DNA from 3 places in the Lysinibacillus pakistanensis genome. Region 2 is predicted to be linked to each of the others. Evidence: predicted binding sites of a transcription regulator. Region 2 holds the regulator's gene; each other region holds the start of a gene.
The links. Region 2 encodes CtsR, which represses protease genes until heat stress. Its sites were predicted from a motif close to ATGGTCAATAAAGGTCAAACA; they were not measured.
Positions count from the first base shown of each region.

Region 1: clpP (ATP-dependent Clp endopeptidase proteolytic subunit ClpP) is a predicted target of CtsR. The motif match lies at 4,842-4,862, and genes of this name have one in related genera.
Region 3: QNH24_RS04105 (ATP-dependent Clp protease ATP-binding subunit) is a predicted target of CtsR. The motif match lies at 2,579-2,599, and genes of this name have one in related genera.

Region 1 is NZ_CP126101.1:4,319,907-4,326,136, reverse strand. It holds gene QNH24_RS21565 (NUDIX domain-containing protein) at 223-690, shown strand; gene rapZ (RNase adapter RapZ) at 701-1,594, shown strand; gene QNH24_RS21555 (gluconeogenesis factor YvcK family protein) at 1,599-2,594, shown strand; gene whiA (DNA-binding protein WhiA) at 2,661-3,608, shown strand; gene QNH24_RS21545 (HPr family phosphocarrier protein) at 3,723-3,980, shown strand; gene clpP (ATP-dependent Clp endopeptidase proteolytic subunit ClpP) at 4,165-4,755, opposite strand; tRNA gene QNH24_RS21535 (tRNA-Arg) at 5,066-5,140, shown strand; gene QNH24_RS21530 (basic amino acid ABC transporter substrate-binding protein) at 5,643-6,230, shown strand, end outside.
Region 2 is NZ_CP126101.1:5,101,912-5,108,141, reverse strand. It holds gene QNH24_RS25515 (globin-coupled sensor protein) at 1-18, opposite strand, end outside; gene QNH24_RS25510 (hypothetical protein) at 340-549, shown strand; gene corA (magnesium/cobalt transporter CorA) at 599-1,558, opposite strand; gene QNH24_RS25500 (class I SAM-dependent methyltransferase) at 1,730-2,410, opposite strand; gene QNH24_RS25495 (DUF4870 domain-containing protein) at 2,539-2,844, shown strand; gene QNH24_RS25490 (CtsR family transcriptional regulator) at 3,334-3,804, shown strand; gene QNH24_RS25485 (UvrB/UvrC motif-containing protein) at 3,818-4,366, shown strand; gene mcsB (protein-arginine kinase McsB) at 4,363-5,472, shown strand; gene QNH24_RS25475 (ATP-dependent Clp protease ATP-binding subunit) at 5,462-6,230, shown strand, end outside.
Region 3 is NZ_CP126101.1:876,839-883,068, forward strand. It holds gene QNH24_RS04085 (Cof-type HAD-IIB family hydrolase) at 1-410, opposite strand, end outside; gene QNH24_RS04090 (prolyl oligopeptidase family serine peptidase) at 532-1,296, shown strand; gene QNH24_RS04095 (metal-sulfur cluster assembly factor) at 1,349-1,657, shown strand; gene QNH24_RS04100 (Crp/Fnr family transcriptional regulator) at 1,710-2,396, opposite strand; gene QNH24_RS04105 (ATP-dependent Clp protease ATP-binding subunit) at 2,657-4,783, shown strand; gene QNH24_RS04110 (YjzD family protein) at 4,834-5,028, opposite strand; gene QNH24_RS04115 (beta-ketoacyl-ACP synthase III) at 5,524-6,230, shown strand, end outside.

The DNA of each region.
Region 1 (6,230 bases), 780 kb from region 2:
AGGTTGTTTCCGCCTAATATGGTGGGGCAACCTATTTTTGTTATGTAGGATATTAATAATAGTGAGCCAGCTATTTTAGATTCGTGGATGATGACAAATTCATGATTGCTAGGAATACGATTAAAGTGAAAATTGCCAGGCACAAAGTTCTGAATGGAGGACAAATATTGTTGGGTCTTGCTATAATGAAGGATAGAATGCAAAGTGATTAGAGGTGTGCCTATGCAAAGAATTGCAAATTTAATTGCCGTTAAAGACGGTCAAGTATTATTACTTCAAAAGCCTAGACGTGGCTGGTACGTAGCTCCAGGTGGAAAAATGGAGTGCGGCGAATCCATCTATGAGGCTGCTGTACGCGAGTTTCAGGAGGAAACAAATGTCACACCATTAAATGCGCATTTAAAGGGTGTTTATACAATGGTTATTAAAGAAAATAATGCAGTCGTTGATGAATGGATGCTTTATACGTTTGTTGCCAAGGATATAGAAGGTATACCTTTTGATGAAACGAGAGAAGGCAAGCTTGCATGGCACCCAGTAGAGGATTTAAACCATTTGCCAATGGCTGAAGGTGATCGGACAAATTTACAATTTGCTATCTCACAAGCAGGCATTCAGTATGGAACATTTGAATATACGACTGACTTTGAATTATTGCATGAAAAAATACAAATATCAAAAGAACAATAAAAGGAGCTGCATGACAGTGGTGGTTGAAGGCCAACAAAGAACACATGAATTGGTTATTATTACAGGAATGTCTGGAGCTGGAAAAACAGTAGCTATTCAAAGCTTTGAGGATTTAGGGTATTACTGTATTGATAATTTACCACCGGCGTTACTTACAACTTTTTTAACCCTCCTTAGGGATTCGGGAAAAAATACTACACGTATTGCAGCTGTCATGGATATGCGTGGCGGTGACTTTTTTGATTCTCTTATTGGTGCTCTTGACCATATACTAAAAGAAGGGAATATTGTTGCACGCATATTGTTCTTGGATGCAGATGATGCAACATTAGTTAGACGCTATAAAGAGACAAGACGTTCGCACCCATTAGCTGTCAATGGCTTACCATTAGATGGTATTCAACAAGAGCGTATTTTGCTCTCTGAAGTGAAAGGGCGGGCTAATTTTGTCTATAATACGTCTACTATGAAGCCTAAGGAACTACGTGAAAAAATCGCCAAGGAGTTTGCGAGTGATTCAGATCATGTTTTTTCGGTTAATATTATGTCCTTTGGATTTAAACATGGTATGCCGATAGATGCAGATTTAGTGTTTGACGTGCGTTTTTTAAAAAATCCCTATTATGTTGAAGAGCTGCGTCCTAAGACGGGATTACAGACGGAGGTATCCTCTTATGTTTTAGCGCTTGAGGATACACAAACGCTTATTCAAAAACTGAAGGATTTATTTGAATTTATGATACCTCTATATAGACAAGAAGGAAAATCACAGCTTGTTATTGCCTTTGGTTGTACGGGTGGACAGCATCGCTCGGTAACATTAGCAGAGTATTTTGGGGCATATCTAAGTGGAAAAGAGAATACGGTTATAACGCATCGTGACATCAATCGAAGAAAGGATTGAGTGAATGGGGAAAAGGCATACTAAGCTAGTTGTTATAGGTGGTGGTACAGGGCTTTCTACATTACTAAGGGGGCTGAAGCATCATCCATTTGATATTACTGCTATTGTAACAGTAGCGGATGATGGTGGTTCTTCAGGGCGCTTACGGGATGATTATGATATACCACCACCCGGCGATGTCCGAAATGTTATTGCTGCATTATCGGATGTTGAGCCACTTGTAGAGCAAATGTTTCAATATCGCTTTTCAGCATCACAAGATTTACGAGGGCATTCATTAGGCAATTTAATGCTCACTGCTTTAACAGAGATTACTGGTGATTTTAACCATGCCATTAGTGAAATGGGAAAAGTGTTAAAGGTCCACGGTCGTGTACTACCAGCTGCCAATAAAAAAATTAATTTACATGCAGAGCTTGAGGACGGTTCTACAATCGAAGGTGAATCTAAAATTCCAACGGCTACAAAACGCATTAGTCGTGTTTTTTTAGTGCCTGAAAATGTGAAACCGTTACCAGAGGCAATACGAGCAATTCATCGTGCGGATTATATTTTAATTGGTCCTGGTAGCTTATATACAAGTATTATACCTAACCTGCTTGTCAAAGAAATTGGTGAAGCTGTTGTAAGAGCTAAAGGAAGAAAAATTTATGTTTGTAATTTAATGACTCAAAAGGGTGAAACCATTTCCTATACAGCAGGAGATCATGTAAAAGCAATTTACGAGCATGTTGGCGCTTCCTTTATCGATTCTATTTTAGTAAATGAAGAGAAATTACCACATCCTGTACAGGAGCTTTATAAGGAAGAATGTGCGGAACCTGTAACATTTGATGTGGCAAAGCTTGAAAGTATGGGATTAGAGGTTATTAAGCGAGATATTGCTACAATTCGATCAGATGGGACGGTTCGTCATAATGCGACAAACGTTGCTAAATGGCTTGTAGAATACGCAAATATTTATAAACAAAAAGTAAACAATCCAAAAATACAAACATAAAGCGCTGATTGTATATGATAAGATGAGCATATACATAGAACTGAAGTTGAAAGGGGGGCACGTGATATGTCTTTTGCTTCTGAAACAAAAAAAGAATTAACGCAAATAGAAGCGGACAATCATTGTATGAAAGCAGAAGTATCTGCCCTAATTCGTATGAATGGTTCATTATCCTTTGCGAATAAACAGTTAAGCTTAGACGTACAAACTGAAAACGCTGCAATTGCAAGAAGACTCTATACGATTATGAAGAAGTTGTATCCATATAACGTAGAGTTACTTGTTCGAAAGAAAATGCGTTTGAAAAAAAATAACGTATATATTTGCCGTGTAAGAGATGGTGCGCGTGAGCTACTAATTGATTTAGAAATCATCTCAGACGACTTTCAATTCAATCATACGATTTCTCCAAAGCTTATTAAAAAGAGTGGTCAAAAAAGAGCATATTTACGAGGTGCATTTTTAGCAGGTGGCTCTGTTAATAATCCAGAAACGTCAGCCTACCATTTAGAAATTTATTCGTTATATAAAGAGCATGGCGAGGCTTTAATGGATGTTATGAATGAATTTGATCTAAATGCTAAAACAATAGAACGGAAAAAGGGCTTTGTGACCTATTTAAAAGAGGCAGAAAAGATTTCTGATTTTCTTAATATTGTAGGAGCACATCAGGCAATGATGAAATTTGAGGATGTCCGTATATTGCGAGATATGCGGAATAGCGTTAACCGTATTGTCAATTGTGAGACAGCAAACTTAAATAAAACAATAGGTGCTGCATTGCGTCAGGTTGAAAATATTCGATTTATTGAAAATTCCATTGGCCTAGATCAATTACCTGAAAAGCTTCGAGAAATTGCACGTTTACGAGTAGAATATCAAGATGTCACCCTTAAAGAACTGGGTGAAATGGTATCAAGCGGAACGGTTAGTAAATCAGGTGTCAATCATCGTTTACGGAAAATCGATGAAATAGCGGATGCATTAAGACGTGGAGAAAAGATAGGTGGTTAAGTTTTCATACTTTTCAGGTATGAATGTGATGCGTAAACACATATTGTTCTTTTGCTAGTAAGTAAGGTAAGATAAAACTAATAAGATGAACGGTAGTAAAGGGGAGTTTTGAAAATGACCGAGAGAAGAGTCCAAGTCAAATTAAAATTAGGACTACAGGCTAGACAAGCAGCATTATTTGTTCAAGAAGCAAATCGCTTTAGTGCAGATATCTTTCTTGAGAAGGATGAGAAAAAAGTTAATGCTAAATCCATTATGGGTGTAATGAGCTTAGCTATTGCCAAAGGAACAGAAGTAGTTTTAAGCAGCGAAGGCAACGATGCTGAGCAAGCGGTTACAGCATTGGCAGAGTTAATTGAAAAAGAAGATTAAATATGAAGACTGTCCAATAATTGGGCAGTTTTTTTATGCTCTATTTAACGAAAGTGGTGGATAGCGGAGCTAATGTGACGGATAGCAATGTCAAAGTGACGGATGAAAATGACAAAATGACGGATAGAACGTTTAAAATAAAAGAAAGACATCTCAGAACTAAATCTGAGATGTCTGTACTTTGTTATTTACGGTCGCTACGGTCCATAATATGGTCGATTAAGCCATATTCTTTTGCACGTTCAGCTGTCATGAAGTTATCACGATCTGTATCTCTTGAAATGACTTCAAGCGGTTGCCCAGTGCGTTCTGATAAGATACCATTTAATTTTTCACGTAGGAATAAAATACGTTTAGCTGCGATTTCAATCTCAGTTGCTTGACCTTGTGCGCCACCTAATGGTTGGTGAATCATTACTTCTGCATTTGGTAAAGCGAATCGTTTACCAGGCTCACCTGCCGCAAGTAGGAATGCTCCCATAGATGCAGCCATACCAATACAGATTGTTTGCACTTGTGGTTTAATAATTTGCATTGTATCATAGATGGCCATACCAGCAGTGATCGATCCACCCGGTGAGTTAATATAAAGTGAGATATCTTTATCTGGATCTTCAGCTTGTAGGAATAGAAGCTGAGCTACGATTGAGTTAGCCACGTTGTCATCAATCGCACTTCCTAAAAGGATGATGCGGTCTTTTAGTAGTCGTGAATAGATGTCATATGCACGTTCACCACGACTTGTTTGTTCAATAACTGTAGGAATTAAATTCATGTTAAATCCTCCTTAATAAAACTAAATTCGAATACTCTTGCTGAAAACTTCCGTTGTATTTCAGCTGTATCCCTATCATACACATTATAGTCAGGGAAGGTCAAATATTAACCCTGCTAAAGTGAAATAAAAAAAATAAATTGTTTTTTGCATTCTATAGTTGAATTGTTGGCAATACGTTTGTATAATAGTTAAGGTCATAGATTAAAGTACGGTACACTATTTTGCGGGTATGCTTCAAAAAATGAGGATTATCTACATCATGCTTTTCATAAAGCCTAGAGTGAGTACTTTTTTTTTGTGTTTAATTGCCCTCGTGGTGTAATGGATAACACGTAAGATTCCGGTTCTTGCACTGGGGGTTCGATTCCCTCCGAGGGCGCCATTTTACTGATTATTTGATAAACTTTTATAGCTCGATTCTCCTAATAAGTAGTTTAGCAGCCTGCTTAGTGGAGAAAGAAGGGAAAATTGTGGAAATACTGCCCTAATTGGCATTATTCCCGTATTTGTTCCATTCAAACCTTCAAAAAAGCAACAACTCCAAATTATTTTTTAGTGGACATACTGTACGTGAGGACTAGCCATCTAGTCGAAAAAAAGAATCCTATCTGAGGGGATTCTTTTTTTTTGCCTAAAACTATCTAATTTTGGCATGATTAGTTGATGTATAAATATTCATTTTTAATGCTATTTTTAATTATTCATACCGTTTTTTGCTAAAAATACACATGGAAATAAATTTTTATGAAAAAATAATTACTTTTATACGAAAAGTTATTGTCTATTAGCAATAATGTTACTATAATTGACCTAATAGTCTAACATTTCCGAATTGTGAAAAATGAAGTCATATTTCGGAAAAACTTATTTTAGGGGGAAATGCTATGAAAAAAAGAGTATCTATGTTACTTATGCTCGTGGCAGCACTAATGCTAGCTCTAGCAGGATGTGGCGCGAAGGAAGATAAATCATCAGGCAGTGCACCGGCAGAGGATGGTGGAAGCGGTAAAAAAGTTTATAAGGTAGGTACAGAGGCTACTTTCGCTCCGTTTGAATCGATTGACGATAAAGGGAATATAGTAGGGATTGATGTTGATATTTTGCAGGCTATTGCAGATGAAATGAACTTTGAGGTAGAATGGCAAAATATTGGCTGGGAGCCTGTATTCCAAACAATTAAAAATGGTGAAACAGATATTGGGGCATCTGGAATTACTATAACAGAAGAACGTAAACAATCGTTCGATTTTACTGAGCCATACTATGAATCTCAATTATTAATCGTTGTAAAAGAGGATTCAAAGATTAAATCATTAGCAGAGCTCAAAGATAAAAAAGTTTCAGTTCAAATTAATGCGACTGGTCATTTAGCAGCGAAAAAGCTTCAGGGTGATGCAAGTACAAACATTATGGCATTTGAAAATCAACCCGTTGCTATCCAAGAAATGCTAAATGGCAATGTAGATGCTGCG
Region 2 (6,230 bases):
TTTTGTAAACCAACTCATTGTTGTTTGCTCCATTCTTAAATCCATTTTAAGTATATAAATTTAAAGTAAACTTAAACTATTTATCCTTATGTTGGAATTGCTACGTTTGTAAGTTTGCAAAATATATGGTATTTAATCTATTCTACTATTTTTTGTCGTATATTTGGTTAAAATTTTCATTTATTTCTATTATTTTTTTAATGACTATTGTTTAAATGTCATGAAATAGACGATTGAAAGAGTCCCAGGTGGTTTGTATTTAATATGGGAAACCTGTAAAATACGAACTGTTTAGAAAGTAATAATTGAGCGTAAAAAGAGTGAGGAGGTATTATTTAAATGGAGAAGAAACGTTTCAAGTTTGTCATACCCGTGATGGTAATTGTCGCAATCGGTTCGGTTTATATGCTACGTAACTATTATGCTGAAGTGCCAGACGTGGAGCAGTTGTTAATTACCATTTGTGCAACATTAGTTTCTGGTGTACTTGCATACTTTTTATTCCCACAGCAAGGGGAAAACAAAATTGATGATCGTGGACCCTATTAATGTAGAGCAGGCATCCTAGATAACCTTCTAAGATGCCTATTCTATATTTTTAAGGTTTAAATAATTTGAACCAGCCTTTCCATTTAAAGACCGCCAGCATAAAGATCACAATAAGAATCATAATACCTAAGACGATAAAGTAGCTGTATTTACCATGTAGCTCAGGCATATTGTCAAAGTTCATCCCATATACACCTGCAATAAAGGTTAATGGGATAAAGATTGTTGACACGATGGTTAAGGTCATCATAATGCCATTCATACGACTGGAGCTCATTGCCATATAGCTGTCGCGCATATCGGCCGTCAGCTCACGGTTGGATTCCACCATTTCTGTCAGCTTTAGCAAATGATCATAAATATCTCCGAAATAGGCTCGTTCTGATTTATTTAGTGAGAATCGATATGAATTAAGAATACGGTATAATAAATCGCGCATTGGTAGAATAGTGCGCCGTAAATCAAGCAAGTCACTACGAAATTCGAATACGATTTTCATGGCATTTAGATTACTTTGATAGTTTAGTTCATCTTCTAGAGCATTCAAATGATCCTCAATTTTATAGACAAGTGGGAAGTAATTGTCAACGATTTTATCAATTACCTGATAGGTTAAATACACTGTACCACGTTCCCAATTTTTCGGTTGTTTTTCTAGCATATTCTGCACTCTATCGATTTCGGGAGCAGTATTTTTATGAAAGGTTACAATGAATTTATTGGAAACAAAAATATTAACTTCCTCTGCTGCTAATTCTTCATTCACTCTATGAATAACAAAGAAGTGGAAATCATCATAAAAATCGAGCTTTGGTCGCTGTAAACGCAATAAGCAGTCTTCTATAGCAAGTGGATGAAAATGAAAAAACGTATCCAATAGCAGCTCTTCTTCAGTAGTAGGGCAATCAAAATCGACCCAATACCATTCAAAATGATTCTTGTTTATATCCTCGATAGGAAAACCCTTTATGAGTTGTTGATCCTTCGTAATCCCGATTGTGCGTATCACAGCGTTCACCCCAATTCTGTTGATTTTAACTTTCTAGGAATAATCGTCCTCATAGAGTAATACATTTATCTTCATTCAGCAGATGTTTTTTGTATCGAAAGCATAGTGGCAACTGCAAATGTCTTCTGTAGCGAAAGCAAAGCGGCAGCTACAATTACGTGAAATTAATTTTTAGACTTCTTTATAGCATATCCATCCACCAAATAATGTAGTGGCAAAAAATCTGGATGGTCTTGTAAATCCTGCCTCTTGAAGTAGTGTTAAAATATCCTCCTCAGGCATAAAAGAAAGGGAGCGTATGGATTTTTCCATATCAGCTACCTCTAAGGGAGATAGCTTTGTGTGCTGCAGCCAATAGGCCCGCCATAAATCAAATTGTAATTCGGTTTCTAAAGAGCCAGGCTGCCCATATTTTGAAACAAGAACAAATGGTGCACCAGGCTTTAAATTATTTGCTATTTCTTTCAATGTTGCAAGCTTTTCTTGAGTCCCATTGATAAAATGCAGCACTAAAATACAGCTAGCTGCATCAAACTCTCCAGAGGGTAACTTCGTATCCAGCATGGTTCCTTGGTATAAAGAAATTTGATTAGGCAAAGATTTTAAACGCTCCTCCGCTACATGTAACATGGCCTCAGAGGGATCGATGCCCACAAATGACCAAGTTGGCTTATGCTCTGCAAGTTGTAAAATTTCATTGCCGCTTCCAGAGCCAACTACTAGCAATTCAGCTTTCTCAGGTAGTGTGGATTGATAAAAGGTTTGTGTTAAACGTAGCATGGCATCGTAACTAGGTAATGTTCGACGAATACCCTTTTCGTATTCGTTTGCTAGCGTGTTATTAAATTCCATAGTGTCTCACATGCCTTTCCCAAAGAATTTTTTTAAAATGCAACATACAATGAAACTATTCAGGGTATAGTTCCGTAAATAGTAGTACATAAAACAAAGGAAAATTTAAAAAAGAAGGGTTGATATAATTGGAAGCTAAATGGTCTAAGGTAATCATACACGCAAGTCCGTTTTTTGCGCCATGGTTAGTACCAATTTTATTTTTCTTAATTAGTTCTGATGAGGAAGTAAAAGCTATTTCCATTCAAGCACTACTGTTCCAAATTGTAATGGGTGTTTTAATTGCAATTTCTGTGGCACTAAGTTTTGTACTCGTTGGTTTACCATTCCTAATTATTTTCGGTATTATGTTGTTTGTCGTACCGATTATTGGAATTGTAAAGGCTTTATCTGATGAACCATGGCATTACCCAATTGTTGGTCGCTGGATATAATTTTTATCTTGATTTTCCACAAAAAAACATCTGTTGGCCCAAAGCACCCAGCGGATGTCACTGATTTTCAAAGGAATAAATAAAAGGATGTTAGCCTAAAACCTTCGCATCCTGTGAAAACGGCTAACTGACCTGCATCGCCACGTCCTGTGGCATTACCGAAATGACCGATATCGTGTCGGACCTCGTGCAGGCCTTGGCACTATTCAAAATCCTGACGCAATAACGCCAAGGCGAAATTGATGACGCAAGTATATGCTAATTGCATGTGCTTGCGTTTTTTTCATCACGAAAAAGGGTACATTAGACATACGAACGTTAAGATAGCTAGCATGAATAGCGATTTTTCAAGCGTTTGAATGAAAAAATAGTTGCTATTAATTTTTCTATAGGCGAAATCATTGCAATTATTTTCAAGCGTTTTGTATAATATACTCAAAGAAAGTCAAAGATAGTCAAAGTCAGTGAAGTAAGCGAGGTGTATTCCTAATGCGTAATATATCAGACATCATAGAAGGCTACTTGAAGCAAGTACTTGAATTAGGTGGAGAAGGGCATATTGAAATTAAGCGCAGTGAAATTGCTGATAAATTCCAATGTGTGCCCTCACAAATAAATTATGTGATCAATACTAGATTTACTGCCGAACGAGGTTATCTTGTTGAAAGCAAACGTGGTGGTGGTGGATACATACGAATTTTACGTGTCCGCGCGAATTCACAAATCGATTTGATCGACGATGTCCTCAGGCAGATAGAGGGAGGGGCATCGCAAACAATGGCAGAAGATTTAGTTTATCGGCTTATCGATGAGCAGGTAATTTCAAAGAGAGAAGCGAAGTTAATGTTAGCGGCAATTGATCGCTCAACTCTGGATTTGCCACTCCCGTTACGGGATACCATTCGAGCAAGAATATTAAGAGCGATGCTAACAACAATCAAATATGAACAGCAAAAATAGAGAGGTGATGGAAATGATTTGCGAACATTGCAAGCAGCGTAATGCGACGGTAACTGTAACACAAGTTCAAAATGGACAAAAGGTAGAGCATCATTACTGTGACGTCTGCGCCTCGCAGTTCCATCCATTTCATGCAGAATTTAAACAAGAGCCTGTATCTATTCAACAGCTATTATCTAATTGGTTTGGCTCACCGACATGGCAACAACAAAAAGTGGATGAAAAACAACAGGCGCAGCCACAACCACAAACTTGTCCACAATGTGGCTTTACGTATAAAAGATTTTTAAAAGAAGGAAAATTCGGTTGCCCTAGCTGCTATGACAGCTTTAGCGAGCACCTACCAAAGCTCTTTAATCGAATACAAGCAGGACCTCAACATCTAGGTAAGATGCCCGGCGCTCATAGCAATATTTACGTCATTAAAAAACAAATAGAAGATATCCGTAAACTTATGAAAGTAGCTATAGATGAGGAACAGTTTGAGGAGGCCGCGAAACTGCGGGATGAAGTGAAGGAATTGGAAAAACAGCTACAATTTGAAGGTGGTGATGTGTCGTGATGATTGAATCGTTTTTAGAACGAGCTACACCAGCATGGATGAGCGTGGAGGACGATTATTCAGATATAGTCATTAGTACACGTATCCGTCTTGCACGAAATTTAGATGGCTATCGTTTTCCTCTGTCCTTTACAGAGAATGAGGCATTACAGGTAGAGCAGGCTGTAACACACGCTGTTCAGGATAGCCCGAAACTACAAGATCATTACTCGTATTTTGCCGTCAAGGATTTAACATCCTTACAGCGTCAAATTCTTGTAGAAAAGCATTTAATTAGCCCTCAGCTTGCCAAAAAAGAACAGGTTGGCTCCATGCTATTATCTGATGATGAATCAATTAGCATTATGGTGAATGAAGAGGACCATTTACGCATTCAATGTATGACAGCGAGTTTTCAGCTGCAAAGGGCATATGAGCAGGCCAATAAAATTGATCGAGCCCTAGAAAAATCTTTACCTTATGCATTTCGTGATACTTTTGGATATCTTACAAGTTGCCCAACAAATATCGGTACTGGTTTACGAGCTTCCGTTATGATGCACCTACCTGCCCTTACATTAACAGGTCAAATGAGTCAAATTATTAATGCCATGACAAGGCTAGGAATGACGGTAAGAGGGATATATGGGGAAGGTAGCGAAAACTTAGGGAATGTTTACCAAGTGTCAAATCAGATAACACTGGGTAAAACAGAGGAGGATATTTTGGCTGACATTCAAAGCGTCGCCGAAAAAATTATTCAAAAGGAGCGACATGCAAGAGGTAAGCTAATCGAAAAAGCAGAGCTTGCTCTAGAAGACCGAGTATACCGTGCATTAGGTACTTTAACGCATGCTCGAATTTTAACGAGCGAAGAGGCAGCTACCTGCTTGTCCAATGTTCGTTTAGGGGTAGATTTACAGTTGATAGAAGGCATTAAGGCGACAACTTTAAACGAGTGTGTTGTCTGTATGCAACCAGGATTTTTACAACACTATGCAGGAGAGGTTTTACCACCTGCTGAGCGCGATCGCGTACGAGCGAAAATGCTTCGTGAGGCATTATTTCGTGAAAATATGAGTAAGCCTATTATAGGAAAAAAAGGAGAGGATTCATATGATGTTTAATCGTTTTACACAACGCGCACAAAAAGTATTACAGCTTGCACAGGAAGAGGCAATTCGTTGGAAACACGAATCAATAGGAACAGAGCATATTCTATTAGGGCTTATTCGTGAAGGCGGCGGTATAGCTGCGAAAGCATTAGAAGCCATCGATATTAGTCCTCAAACAATTGAAGCAGGTATTGAAGAGTTAGTTGGAAAAGGGAAAGAGGATGTGGGTCCGATTGTCCACTATACACCTAGAGCGAAAAAAGTCATTGAGCTATCAGTTGATGAATCACGCAAATTAGGTCATTCATATATCGGTACGGAGCATTTGCTATTAGCGCTTATTCGTGAAGGTGAAGGTGTGGCTGCTCGTGTATTAAATAACGCTGGTGTCGGCTTAAATAAAGCACGTCAGCAAGTGCTATTACTACTAGGCAATAATGATAATGCTCAATCTGGTCAACAAGCTGCCCAGGCTGCCAATACCCCTACATTAGATAGCCTTGCGCGAGACTTAACACAAATTGCTCGAGAAGGCTCTTTAGACCCTGTGATTGGTCGAAGCAAAGAAATTACGCGTGTTATTGAGGTATTATCTCGTCGTACAAAAAACAACCCTGTATTAATTGGTGAGCCAGGGGTAGGTAAAACAGCTATTGCTGAAGGTCTAGCACAGCAAATTATTAATAATGAAGTGCCAGAGATTCTTCGTGATAAACGCGTCATGACACTTGACATGGGAACAGTTGTAGCAGGTACAAAATACCGTGGTG
Region 3 (6,230 bases), 1.0 Mb from region 2:
CCAAGCGTAATTTTTGGATTCCCCATATTAAATATATTTAATATCCGCTCATCCTCTGTATGCACGTAAATATCATCTTTTACTTCAGCAATAATATTTTCGTATTCATAGGTATTGATTGAATCGACGACATCATGTACAACCCCTAAATCGATTGGTGTATGCACAGTCTGCCATGCAGCATTTTTTGGATGATGAACGTAAGCACCATTAAAATTTACGATAGGTGTTGTAAGGCCAAGCTCATGATAGTAAATATCACTTGCACGATATGGTCGACCAGTAGCAATCATAACCTGGTGACCCTGTTCCTTAGCCTGGAATAATGTTTTTTTTGTTTTTGCTGAAATTTGCTGTTGATCGGTTAATAAAGTACCATCTAAATCTAAAACGATTAAATGAGGTTTCATAGCTCGTTGCCCCTTTCCTATAGTTTGAATAGTATCTCTTTGTTATCCATTCGTCAAAATTTTGTCACAGTGAAAAAAGTTTGCTAACATAAAGAGGAGACAAAAGTTGGGAGTGACAAAAATGATTGTAGAAAAAGAAGTGTGGGGAAATATTCCGTTATTGCATATACATAATGATGATATGAATGAAGAAACCCCCGTTGTAATTTTCTTACATGGCTTTATGAGCGCGAAAGAACATAACTTACATTATGCATATCAATTAGTCGAAAAAGGGGTGCGTGTCCTATTACCGGATGCAAAATTCCATGGTGATCGTAGTGAGGGTCTAAGTGAGATGCAAATGAACATACATTTCTGGGATATTGTTTTAAATTCTATTCATGAGATTGAACAATTATATAATGGATTAAAGAATAAACATTTATTAGTGCATGATAAAATTGGTATTGCTGGAACATCAATGGGAGGGATTGTCACTTCTGGTTGCTTAAAGCGCTATGAATGGATACAAACCGCGGCAGTATGTATGGGAGCACCCGGCTTTGTAAAATTAGGTGAATACCAGTTACAGCAGTTTGCTAAAAACGGGGTTCAATGGCCAATGTCAGAGGAAGAAATACAGCAGGCGAATGAACTTCTTGCCACTTATGATGTCACTCTAACACCAGAAAAATTTGCGCATCGCCCAGTGCTATTTTGGCATGGAGAAATGGATAAAACAGTTCCTTTTAGAGAAACGTATGATTTTTATTTAACTTTATGTAAATACTATGAGACAAGCCCTGAAGACCTAAAATTTATTACAGATAAAAAAGCAGGACATGCTGTGTCACGAGAGGGCATGTTAGCAGCAACTGAATGGCTTGCGAAGCATTTGGCATAATAAGATGCATCTGCTATGATAAGGTTAACACTACGCTGAAAGGAGAAATAAAATGGATCAAGATATGAAAGATAGCATGTTAGGTGCATTAGAGAATGTAATTGACCCTGAGCTTGGTATTGATATTGTCAACTTAGGTTTAGTATATGATGTGGAATTAGATGATGAGGGTATGGCAACTGTTACAATGACATTAACATCTATGGGGTGCCCGCTCGGACCAGTCATTGTGGACCAAGTTAATACAGCTCTAGGTGAACTTCCAGAAGTAAAATCAACAAATGTCAACATTGTATGGAATCCACCATGGTCAAAGGATAAAATGTCACGCTATGCCAAAATGGCTTTGGGTGTTCGATAATACAAATAAAACCCCGCTTATAACGGTAAGCGGGGATTTAACTTATAACGAATTAATCGATACGGCATATTTGCAATGGACAATTCTCACAGGCAATTTCATCCTTTAAAAATTGTAAATCGTGAATGGTAATATAGCCTTTATCAAAAGATAAAATATGATGCTTTTTTAAATCATTGAGCATGCGATTAATCATTTCTCGGCTCGTTCCACACAAATTTGCAATTTCTGTATTGGTTAAAGGGCAATCGATAAAAATAGTGTTATTTTCTAAAGGTTTGCCATAGGTATTTGAAAGTCGAATTAGGGTTGAAAATAAAGCACCTTTTTTACCATTTAACACTAAATCGCGTAAACGACTTTGATGCTTTAAATTTTCTGCCTGTAGCCACTTCATATACTCCACCATAAGAGTAGGATGTTCTACTAATAAGAGCTCTAACGATTTCCGGCTTAAAACATATAGCGTAGAAGGCTCTAAAACCTTTGCAGTCATAGAATTATAAGATAGATTACAAAATAATGAACCCTCTCCAATAATGCTGTCTGGACCACATATCCGAATGGTTAATTCCTTACCGCTCTCCGTTTCTTGGCTAATTGACACAACTCCCGTTTTAATATAGTAGATTTCCTTTGCCCGTTCACCCTCTAAAAAAATTTTATTCCCTTTATTTACTTTAATAAATATTCCGTGCTTTTGAAAAAGATCATGAATTTTCTCATGCATATTATCCATTAATACCATATCTTCAACACATCGCTTTCTTTTTGTAATAATTGGCTATTATCACAAAAGAATGGTGGATTTCGATATAAAAACTAAGAAACATACTATTATTATAACGTAATTTCAATTTTTTAGTGTAAATTTTTAGTGCTTTTTCTTTGTCATATTTTATAGGTTCATGTAAAATAAAGTTAGTCAAAAAAGGTCAAACATTTTTAAAGTTAAAGTAGAGAAATTATGCTAAACATTATTGAAAAGGAGTGCTAATTATGCAGTTTCAACAAACAGATAACCAAAAGCCCTTAGAGCAATTTGGACGAAATTTAGTTGAAGAAGTTAAAAATGGCAAAATGGACCCTGTTATTGGGCGTGATGAGGAAATTCGCAATGTTATTCGTATTTTAACACGTAAAACAAAAAATAATCCTGTGTTAATCGGAGAACCTGGTGTCGGTAAGACAGCTATTGTTGAGGGATTAGCACAACGTATTGTAAAAGGGGATGTCCCTGAGGGTTTAAAAGAATGCGTCTTGTATGAGCTTGATATGAGTGCTCTCATTGCTGGAGCAAGTTATCGTGGTCAATTTGAAGAGCGCTTAAAGGGCGTTTTGAAGGAAGTAAAGGAATCTGAAGGACGGATTATTTTATTTATTGATGAAATTCATACCATTGTAGGTGCAGGAAAAACAGATGGAGCAATGGATGCTGGAAATATGCTGAAACCAATGCTTGCACGTGGGGAGCTTCATTGTATTGGTGCCACAACATTAGATGAATATCGAATGTATATTGAAAAAGATCCAGCTTTAGAGCGTCGCTTCCAACAAGTACTTGTGCGTGAGCCTTCAATAGAAGATACAGTTTCTATTTTACGTGGCCTTAAGGAGCGCTTTGAGCTACATCATGCGGTACGTATCCATGATCGTGCCATTGTAGCGGCGGCGGAACTTTCAAACCGTTATATCACAGAGCGTTTTCTACCAGATAAAGCTATTGATTTAATTGATGAAGCCTGTGCTATGATTCGAACTGAAATAGATTCTATGCCTCAGGAATTGGATGCTGTGACACGTCGTATTATGCAGCTAGAAATTGAGGAGCAGGCACTGCGTAAAGAAAAAGATGAGGCAAGTAAAAAACGTTTAGAGCAGTTGCGCGGGGAGTTAACAAAGCTCAAGGAATCCTCAGAAGGCATGCGCAAACAATGGGAAGCAGAAAAAGAAGCTTTACATGGTATTCAAAAGAAGCGTGAAACACTAGACAAATATCGCCGTGATTTAGATGAGGCGGAAAGCAAATATGATTTAAATAAAGCTGCTGAATTACGTCATGGGAAAATACCTACTTTGGAAAAGGAAATTCAGGAAATGGAGAAACAATTAGAGAGTGGTACGGAATCACGCATCTTGCGCGAAGAAGTAACTGCTGAAGAAATTGCTTCCATTGTTTCTCGTTGGACAGGGATACCCGTAACGAAATTAGTGGAGGGTGAGCGTGAAAAGTTATTGCGCTTAAAGGACACATTGCATGAGCGTGTCGTTGGACAAGATAATGCTGTTCAGCTTGTTACAGAAGCGGTATGGCGTGCAAGAGCAGGTATCAAGGATCCGCATCGTCCAATTGGTAGCTTTTTATTCCTTGGACCAACAGGTGTTGGTAAAACTGAGCTTGCCAAAGCTTTAGCAGCTCAGTTGTTTGATTCAGAGGATCACTTTATTCGTATTGATATGAGTGAATACATGGAGAAACATAGCGTATCACGTCTTGTAGGTGCACCCCCAGGTTATGTTGGCTATGAGGAAGGGGGACAATTAACAGAGGCTGTTCGTCGTAACCCGTATTCTGTTGTCCTTCTAGATGAAATTGAAAAAGCACACCCAGATGTAGCAAATATTTTATTGCAAATTTTAGATGATGGTCGCATTACAGATAGCCAGGGCCGTATGGTTAACTTTACAAACACTGTAGTGATTTTAACATCTAATATTGGCTCTAGTTATTTAATGGAGGCGCAAGAAGGAGATGCTGCAGTTGAAGATTTAGTGATGGCAGCATTGCGTCAGCACTTTAAACCAGAGCTGTTGAATCGTATGGATGATATCATTATGTTCCACGCACTATCAGATGAACATTTCACTGCCATTGCTTGGAAATATGTTGAACAGCTGGTCAAACGAGTGGCAGAACAGGAGATTACTCTACAGGTGAATCAAGAAGTAATTGATTGGGTTGTCCAACAGGGGGCAGATGCACAATTTGGTGCAAGACCATTAAAACGTTTCGTTCAACGTTATATCGAAACGGCCGTAGCGAAGGAATTACTACGTGGTGAGGTATTACCAGGAGAAACATTGCATGTTAGAATGCATGATGGCCAATGTGTCGTTGAAAAATAATCAAGAAAAAACCTGTTTCACGTAAATGAAACAGGTTTTTTCTTGTTAAATTAATGATGGTCTGTCGCTTCTGGTGTTGGCTCGTTTGGTAAAATTGCACCAATAATAAAAATTAAAATGGAGAATACAACAGAAACGATTGCGCCTGTTTTAAAATCAAATGGTGCACCAAGTACAGAGCTTACTACGTAGTTTAACATTGATACTAGTATAAATGACCATATGAATGTTATGATATATTGCATTAATTTCACCTCAACCGAACTTTTTATATTATAAAGTTTTACTACATATTCATTATCATATCATAACATAAATCGAAAAAAAAAGAATCTTTTCTGTGAAACATGGCGAAATTGTCACAACAAGTGTTTAGTGTTTTTTTAATAGTATTGATTGTTCAGCTTGCATAGTGTGGTAAGTTACATCATCACATATTTCGTATGCTCAGAAGTGCTAAAAAAAAGAGGAGGTCCCATTTAAATAGAGTGGAGTGGAGCTAATAAAGAGGATTCACTGTTCAAAGCCATAAGGAAGCTACTCAATAAGATGGAGACGACCCACATAATAAAAGAGAGCCACTACAATCAGGACATCCCATTCCAACACCTTCCAGCCCCTTCATTCATATTAGGGCAATGGGCATTAATTTTAATTCATCTTGCACCTCTCCTTCATTATGAGTTATAATTATGACCAGTTACTAATAATTGATAGTAAGAAAGCAGAGGGGTTGCTAAATGAACGCTGGTATTATAGGAATAGGCAAATACGTTCCAGAGAAGGTTATGACAAATTTTGATTTAGAAAAAATTATGGATACTTCTGATGAATGGATTCGAACTCGAACAGGGATCGAAGAGCGTCATTTTGCCGCAGACAATCAGGAAACTTCAGATTTAGCAGTTGCTGCAGCAAAAGAGGCTATTGCAAATGCAGGTATTACACCTGAAGAAATCGGTTTAATCCTAGTAGCCACAGTAACACAAGATCAAACATTTCCAAGTGTAGCATGTATGGTTCAGGAGCAGATTGGTGCAGTGAATGCAGCAGCGATGGACCAGGCAGCAGCTTGTGCAGGATTTATATATAGTTTAGTGACAGCAAAGCATTTTGTAGAAGCAAATGCTTATAAATATGTCTTAGTAGTAGGTGTTGAAAAACTATCAAAGGTTATTGACTGGAATGATCGTAATACGGCTGTGTTATTCGGTGACGGAGCGAGTGCAGCAATAGTTGGGCCCGTATCGGAAGGCAGAGGCATATTATCTTTTGAGCTCGGTGCAGATGGTACAGGAGGAAAGAATCTGTATTTAACACAGCAAGATACTATTGCCATGAATGGTCGCGAAGTGTTTAAATTTGCTGTACGCCAGATGGGTGAATCCGCCGTTAATGTACTAGATAAAGCAGGTTTAACAAAAGAAGATGTGGACTTCTTAGTGCC